2 regions of the Kitasatospora setae KM-6054 genome follow, and region 2 is predicted to be linked to the other one. Evidence: riboswitches for the same ligand, from Rfam matches in the RefSeq annotation. Region 2 holds a riboswitch; the other holds the start of a gene.
The links. Region 2 has a riboswitch for cyclic di-AMP ahead of KSE_RS45570 (LysM peptidoglycan-binding domain-containing protein). Riboswitches for the same ligand answer to the same signal wherever they lie in the genome.
Positions count from the first base shown of each region.

Region 1: it holds a riboswitch for cyclic di-AMP, as region 2 does, so the genes downstream of both, KSE_RS45900 (LysM peptidoglycan-binding domain-containing protein) here and KSE_RS45570 (LysM peptidoglycan-binding domain-containing protein) in region 2, are expected to answer to the same signal.

Region 1 covers NC_016109.1:5,176,516-5,179,892, forward strand. The annotation lists gene KSE_RS23050 (cytochrome P450 family protein) at 23-1,267, shown strand; cyclic di-AMP (ydaO/yuaA leader) riboswitch at 1,502-1,699, shown strand; gene KSE_RS45900 (LysM peptidoglycan-binding domain-containing protein) at 1,703-2,443, shown strand; gene eno (phosphopyruvate hydratase) at 2,734-3,377, shown strand, end outside.
Region 2 covers NC_016109.1:462,661-466,037, reverse strand. The annotation lists gene KSE_RS01935 (CapA family protein) at 1-850, shown strand, start outside; gene KSE_RS45570 (LysM peptidoglycan-binding domain-containing protein) at 873-2,090, opposite strand; cyclic di-AMP (ydaO/yuaA leader) riboswitch at 2,094-2,261, opposite strand; gene KSE_RS01925 (MFS transporter) at 2,760-3,377, shown strand, end outside.

The sequences.
Region 1 (3,377 bases), 4.7 Mb from region 2:
CGCTTCCCGATACGGTCAAGACATGCCCGATCAGCCCCGCGCCGCCCATCCGCAACTCTTCACCTGGGAGTTCGCGGCCGACCCCTACCCGGCGTACGCCTGGCTGCGCGAGCACGCCCCGGTGCACCGCACCACCCTGCCGAGCGGGGTCGACGCCTGGCTGGTCACCCGCTACGCGGACGCCCGGCAGGCGCTGGCGGACGCCCGGCTGTCGAAGAACCCGGCGCACCACAGCGAGCAGGCCCACCGCAGCGGACGGGTCGGCATCCCGGGCGAGCGGCAGGCCGACCTGATGACCCACCTGCTGAACATCGACCCGCCCGACCACACCCGGCTGCGCCGGCTGGTCTCCAAGGCGTTCACCCCGCGCCGGGTGGCCGAGTTCGAACCGCGGGTGCGGGAGATCACCGACCGGCTGATCGACTCCTTCGCCGGCCGCGGCGAGGCCGACCTGATCCACGAGTTCGCCTTCCCGCTGCCCATCTACGCGATCTGCGACCTGCTCGGCGTCCCGCCCGAGGACCAGGACGACCTGCGCGACTGGGCCGGGATGATGATCCGTCACACGGGCGGGAAGCGGGGAGGGGTGGGCCGCGCCGTCAAGCAGATCCGCGGCTACCTGGCCGACCTGATCCACCGCAAGCGGGCCGACCTCGGCGACGACCTGATCTCCGGCCTGATCCGGGCCGGCGACCACGGTGAGCACCTCACCGAGAACGAGGCCGCGGCGATGGCCTTCATCTTGCTTTTCGCCGGGTTCGAGACCACCATCAACCTCATCGGCAACGGCATGTACGCGCTGCTGCGGAACCCGGACCAGCGCGCGCTGCTCCAGGGGTCGCTGGCCCGCGGCGAGTCCGGCCTGCTGGCCACCGGCGTCGAGGAACTGCTGCGCTACGACGGCCCGGTGGAGCTGGCGACCTGGCGCTTCGCCACCGCCCCGCTGACCATCGGCGGGGTGGACATCCCGGTCGGCGACCCGGTGCTGGTGGTGCTCGCCGCGGCCGACCGCGACCCGGCCCGGTTCGCCGCCGAGAACACCCTCGACCTGGCCCGCGCCGACAACCCGCACCTCGGTTTCGGTCACGGCATCCACTACTGCATCGGCGCCCCGCTGGCCCGGCTTGAGGGGCAGTACGCGATCGGCAGCCTACTGACCAGGCTTCCGGACGTTCGGCTGGCGGCCGATCCGGCCGGACTGCGCTGGCGGGGCGGGCTGATCATGCGCGGTCTGCGCGACCTCCCGATCTCCTTCACGCCCCGCTGACGCCGTTTCAACCCACCCGACACGCCGTACGACCGGGTCGACGACGCGCCGGGGCGGGGGCGCGCGTCGCACGCCTGCTCGGGAGAAATCAGGACATAAGCGGATCGTTCGTATACCCGAATCGAAGATCCGTAATTTCGGCGTGATCATGGTGATATGAGCTTGTGATTGCTCGTCAGCTTTGCCTACTCTCCGACATGCCCGCAGCTGCCGGGCCCCGACCGCGGTACGCCGAGTCCTGTCCGCCGCGTCCTCGGGCCATCGACCAGGTACCGGACAGGAGCGGGGGAACCAGTGTGAACGCCGTCGTCCCAACGGCTTGGGGTGAAGCCGCCGAGGAGCGGGCGCAACCGCGTCCGAACCGTCCGGCGGCCGGGCCAGCCTCCCGGTCCGAACCCGACAGCTCACCTCGCAGGCGTGCGGAGAGGAAGTCCCGTGCTGTTCTCCAACGCTGCCCGTCACCGCCGTAGTACCAAGGCCGAGAAGGTCATCGCCGCCGCCGGCGTGGCCTCGGTCGGCCTGGCCCTGCCCCTGCTCGCCGCCACCGGAGCGGCAGCCGCACCCGTCGACACCTGGGACCGCGTCGCCCAGTGCGAGAGCGGCGGCAACTGGAACACCAACACCGGGAACGGTTTCTACGGCGGCCTGCAGTTCACCTCCTCCACCTGGCGCGCCTACGGCGGCGCCCAGTACGCGGCCCGCGCCGACCAGGCCAGCCGCGCCCAGCAGATCGCGGTGGCCGAGCGGGTGCTCGCCGGCCAGGGCCCCGGCGCCTGGCCGGTCTGCTCCAAGCGGGCCGGACTCGCCAAGGGCGGCGCGCCCGCCGACGTCTCCGACGACGCCGCCTCGCGCTCCGGCGAGCGCACCCCCGCACCGCAGCCGCCGAAGGGCCAGCCGCCGACGAAGCCGGCCAAGCCCGGCGGCAAGCCCACCGCCACGCCCACCCGGCCCGCCGAGCAGCCGCGCTCCACCGACTCCCAGCCCGCCGCCGCCCCGCAGGCCGCCCCGCAGGACGCCACCGCCGGCGGCTACACCGTCCGGGAGGGCGACACGCTCTCCGGCATCGCCGTCGCCCGGCAGGTGGCCGGCGGCTGGGAGCGGATCTACCGGGACAACCACCAGCTGATCGGCGCCGACCCGGACCTGATCGTCCCCGGCCAGGTGCTCGCGCTCTGACCCCGCGGGGCGCCGGATCCCGGCATCCGGGACGCGCACGGCCGGCGGCCTGACGAGGCCCCGCCGCCGCCCTGACGAGGGCCGCGTCCCCTGACACCCCGTCCGCCCCCGGCACGCGCGGCGCGGTTCGCGCCGCCGGGAGCGGTGCGGCGGCCGTCAAACAGGTGAACTACCGGGGGGTAGTCCGGCCACACCGTGAGACGGGGCCCGGCCGAGAGTGGCCCAGCGGCGGTGTACGGCTAGGCTCTGGTCGTAACGACCACACATCCGCTTCCGCTAGGAGATGCCTCGTGCCGTCCATTGATGTCGTCGTAGCCCGTGAGATCCTCGACTCCCGCGGCAACCCCACGGTCGAGGTCGAGGTCGGTCTCGACGACGGCAGCACCGGTCGCGCGGCCGTCCCGTCGGGTGCCTCCACCGGCGCCTTCGAGGCCCTGGAGCTCCGCGACGGTGACAAGAACCGCTACTTCGGCAAGGGCGTCGAGAAGGCCGTCCTCGCCGTGATCGAGCAGATCGGCCCCGAGCTGGTCGGCTACGACGCCACCGAGCAGCGCCTCATCGACCAGGCCATGCTCGACCTGGACGCCACCCCGGACAAGTCCTCGCTCGGCGCCAACGCCATCCTCGGCGTCTCGCTCGCCGTGGCGCACGCCGCCTCCGAGGCCAGCGACCTGCCGCTGTTCCGCTACCTGGGCGGCCCGAACGCCCACGTGCTGCCCGTCCCGATGATGAACATCCTCAACGGCGGCTCGCACGCGGACTCCAACGTCGACATCCAGGAGTTCATGATCGCCCCGATCGGCGCGGAGTCCTTCTCCGAGGCCGTCCGCTGGGGCGTCGAGGTCTACCACACGCTCAAGGGCGTGCTGAAGGAGCGCGGCCTCTCCACCGGCCTGGGCGACGAGGGCGGCTTCGCCCCGAACCTGGACTCCAA
Region 2 (3,377 bases):
CCCGATCGCCGCGACGCTGTCCGCCGCCGACCTCTCGGTGCTCAACCTGGAGACCGCGATCACCAGCCGCGGCAAGGCCGAGGCCAAGACCTACACCTTCCGCACCACCCCCAAGGCGCTCGACGCGCTCAAGGACGCCGGCGTCGACGTGGTCTCCCAGGCCAACAACCACGCCGTCGACTTCGGCCCCGACGGCCTCGCCGACACCCTCGCCGCGAAGGCCGCCTCCCCGATACCCGTGGTCGGCATCGGCAAGGACGCCGCCGAGGCGTACGCCCCGTACGTCACCACGGTGCGCGGCGTGAAGGTCGCCGTGCTGGGAGCCAGCCAGGTCAACGAGATCACCAACCAGAAGTGGCGGGCCGGCGCGCACAAGCCCGGCATCGCCTCCGCCCTCGACGAGCCCGCGCTGCTGCGCGCCGTCACCGCGGCGAAGGCCCAGGCGCCCGTGGTCCTGGTCTACCTGCACTGGGGCGACGAGGGGGTGGCCTGCCCGACCCGGGCGCAGACCTCGCTCGCCAAGAAGCTCGCCGACGCCGGAGCGACCGCCGTGGTCGGCACCCACGCCCACACCATGCTCGGCTCGGGCATGCTCGGGAAGACCTACGTCGCGTACGGCTTCGGCAACTTCCTCTGGTACGGCACCTCGAACTACGCCGCCTCCGACGAGACCGGCGTCACCACGCTCACCGTCACCGCCGACGGCCGGGTCACCGGCGAGGTCTTCACCCCCGCCCACATCGACGGCCGCGGCGTGCCCGTCCCGCAGAACGGGAACGCCGCGCGGACCGCCCAGCAGCGCCGCGACGGCCTGCGCGGCTGCACCGGGCTGGCCGCCGCCCCGAAGTGACGGCGGCCGGCCCGGGCCGGTGTCACTTCAGGTCCAGCACCTGGCCCGGGTGGATCAGGTCCGGGTTCCCGCCGACCACCTGCTGGTTCGACGCGTAGAGCTCGGACCAGCCGCCGTCCACCGCGTGGGTGCGGGCGATCGAGGCCAGGGTGTCGCCCGGGCCGACGGTGTACGGCTGCGCGGACCCGGCGGCCGGGCCTGCCGGGGTGGCGGCCGCAGCCGCGTCCGTGGGTGCGGCGGTGGAGGGGGCCGGGGTTGCGGGGGCGCTCGGCGTGGCCGTCGTTGCGGACGAGGCGGACGGGGTGGACGGGGTGGGCGAGGTCGGGGCGTCCGGGGTCGGGCTCACCGGGGCGGTGGGGAACAGGCCGCTGCCGTTTCCGCCGTTCCCGTTGTTGCCGTTTCCGTTGTTGCCCTCGGCGGGGGCGCCCGGGGTGGGCGTGGTGGTCGGGCCGGTGGGCACCAGCGGGGTGCCGGGGGAGGCCGGCGGGACGGTCGGCGTGGCCGAGGCGTCCGGGGCGGGCGTGGTCGGGGTGCCGGGAGCGGGGGTCGCCGAGTCGGTCGGGGCGGGCGGGGTGGGCGTGCTCGGCTGCGGCTGCGGGTGCGTCAACTGCAGGTAGCGCTCGTACAGGCTCTGGTGGCTGGTCCAGAACCAGGCGCCGTTCTTCTCGTACCAGTACACGTGCGCGACCGGGTCGTAGCCGGGCAGCCCGGAGAACACCGGTGCGGTGCTGCCGTCCGCCGGTGCGGTGCTGCCGTCCGGGGCCGCGTTGACCGCCGCGATGCCGCGGGCGCCGCGCAGCGAACCGGTCTCGCTCGCCGAGTCGTTGTCGTCGACGACGCCCGGCGCGCTGGCGGTGTTCAGGCCGGCGCCGTCCGCGCAGGCGGACCAGGGCGACGGGCCCTCGGTGGCCAGGATGCGCTCGGCGACGGCGATCTGCTGGCTGCGGGTGGCGCCGTCCGGCAGCGGGGCGTACTGGGTGCCGCCGTAGTCGGTCCAGCGCTGGGCGTTGATCTGCAGGCCGCCGTAGAGGCCGTTGCCCGCGTTGGAGCCCCAGTTCCCTCCGCTTTCGCACTCGGCGACCCGGTCCCAGACCGCGCTGGGCGCGGCGTGCGCGCCGCTCACGGTGAGCAGCGGCAGGGCGATGCCGAGGCCGGCCACACCGGCCGCCGCGATCGCGCGCTCGGCGGTCTTCTCCGCCTGGCTCTGCCGGCGATGACGTCCCGAACCCGTGAAGAGCATGCGAGATCCTCTCCGCACGCCTGCGAGGTGAGCTGTCGGGTTCGGACCGGGAGGGAGGCCCGGCCGCCGCACTCCGGTCGCCCGGCGCTGACGGCTTCACCCCTAGCCGTGGGGGACGGCAACAAACGTGGTTCCCCCGCCCCTGCCCAAGGGTTGTGGTGGTCGACCCGGCGACGCGGTGGACAGGGCTCGGCGTTGTCGCGCTGCGGGGCCCGGCGGTGCGGGCAGGGAGGAGCCTATTCACTCGAACGTGGCAATCACAAGCTCGTCGCGCCCGGATCACGCCTTCGTCACGCTGGTTGCCGCCTGGTGTGTGGGCGACCTGTTGACGATGTCTCGGGTGGTTGACCGAGTCGCCGGGCGGCGCCGTCGGTCGAGCCGTCCGGTCGTCCGGTCGTCCGGTCGGTTGGTCGGTCGATCGGCTGGAGAAGTGTGGCCGATCGGTGGGATTGGAACGGTCGCCTGCGGGGGAGAGAGGGGCCCCGGCGTGGGGCGGCGGATGGCTCGGGAGAGGCAAGTCGCCTGTAGGGGAGGCAAGTTGGGGCCAATACGGGCAATCTCCGTGTTGCGGATAAATGGCGCGACAGGGTGTCGACGGACTTCCTACGATCGCCCTGCTCGCTGTTCCCGCGGGCGTGTCACCGAGTCAGTGGAGGAGGTCCCGTGCGCGTGCTGGTTCCCGAAGTGCTCCGCACCGAGCGCCGGTTCGCCAGGCTGTTCGTCGGCCAGTCGTTGTCGGTCCTGGGCGACCGGGTGTCGTTCGTGGCGCTGCCCTTCGCGGTGCTGTCGATCAGCGACTCGGCCGCCGACGTCGGGCTGGTCGCGACGGCGGGCCTGCTCCCGCTGCTGGTGTTCACACTCGTCGGCGGCGTCTGGGCGGACCGCCTGCCCAGGCAGCGGATCATGCTGGCCTCCGACCTGGTGCGGTGCGCTGTCCAGGCGGCCATCGCGGTGCTGCTGCTCACCGGCACCGCCCGGGTCGGGCTGCTCGCTCTGCTGGCGGCGGTGTTCGGTGTCGCGGACGCGTTCTTCCTGCCGGCCTCCACCGGCCTGCTGCTCCTGCTCGTCCCCGCCGACCGACTGCGCGAGGCGAACGCCCTGCGCGGCTTCGTGCAGTCGGCGAGCCTGGTGGTCGGTCCGGCGCTGGCCAGCGTACTGATCGCACTGGCCGGCCCGGGCGGCGCGCTGGCGCTCGACGCGGTGAGCTTCGCGGCCAGCGCCGCCGTACTGGCCCGCCTGGGCGCGGTCGGTGCAGTGGGCGCGGGAGGAGGGGGCGTCGGCGGTGCG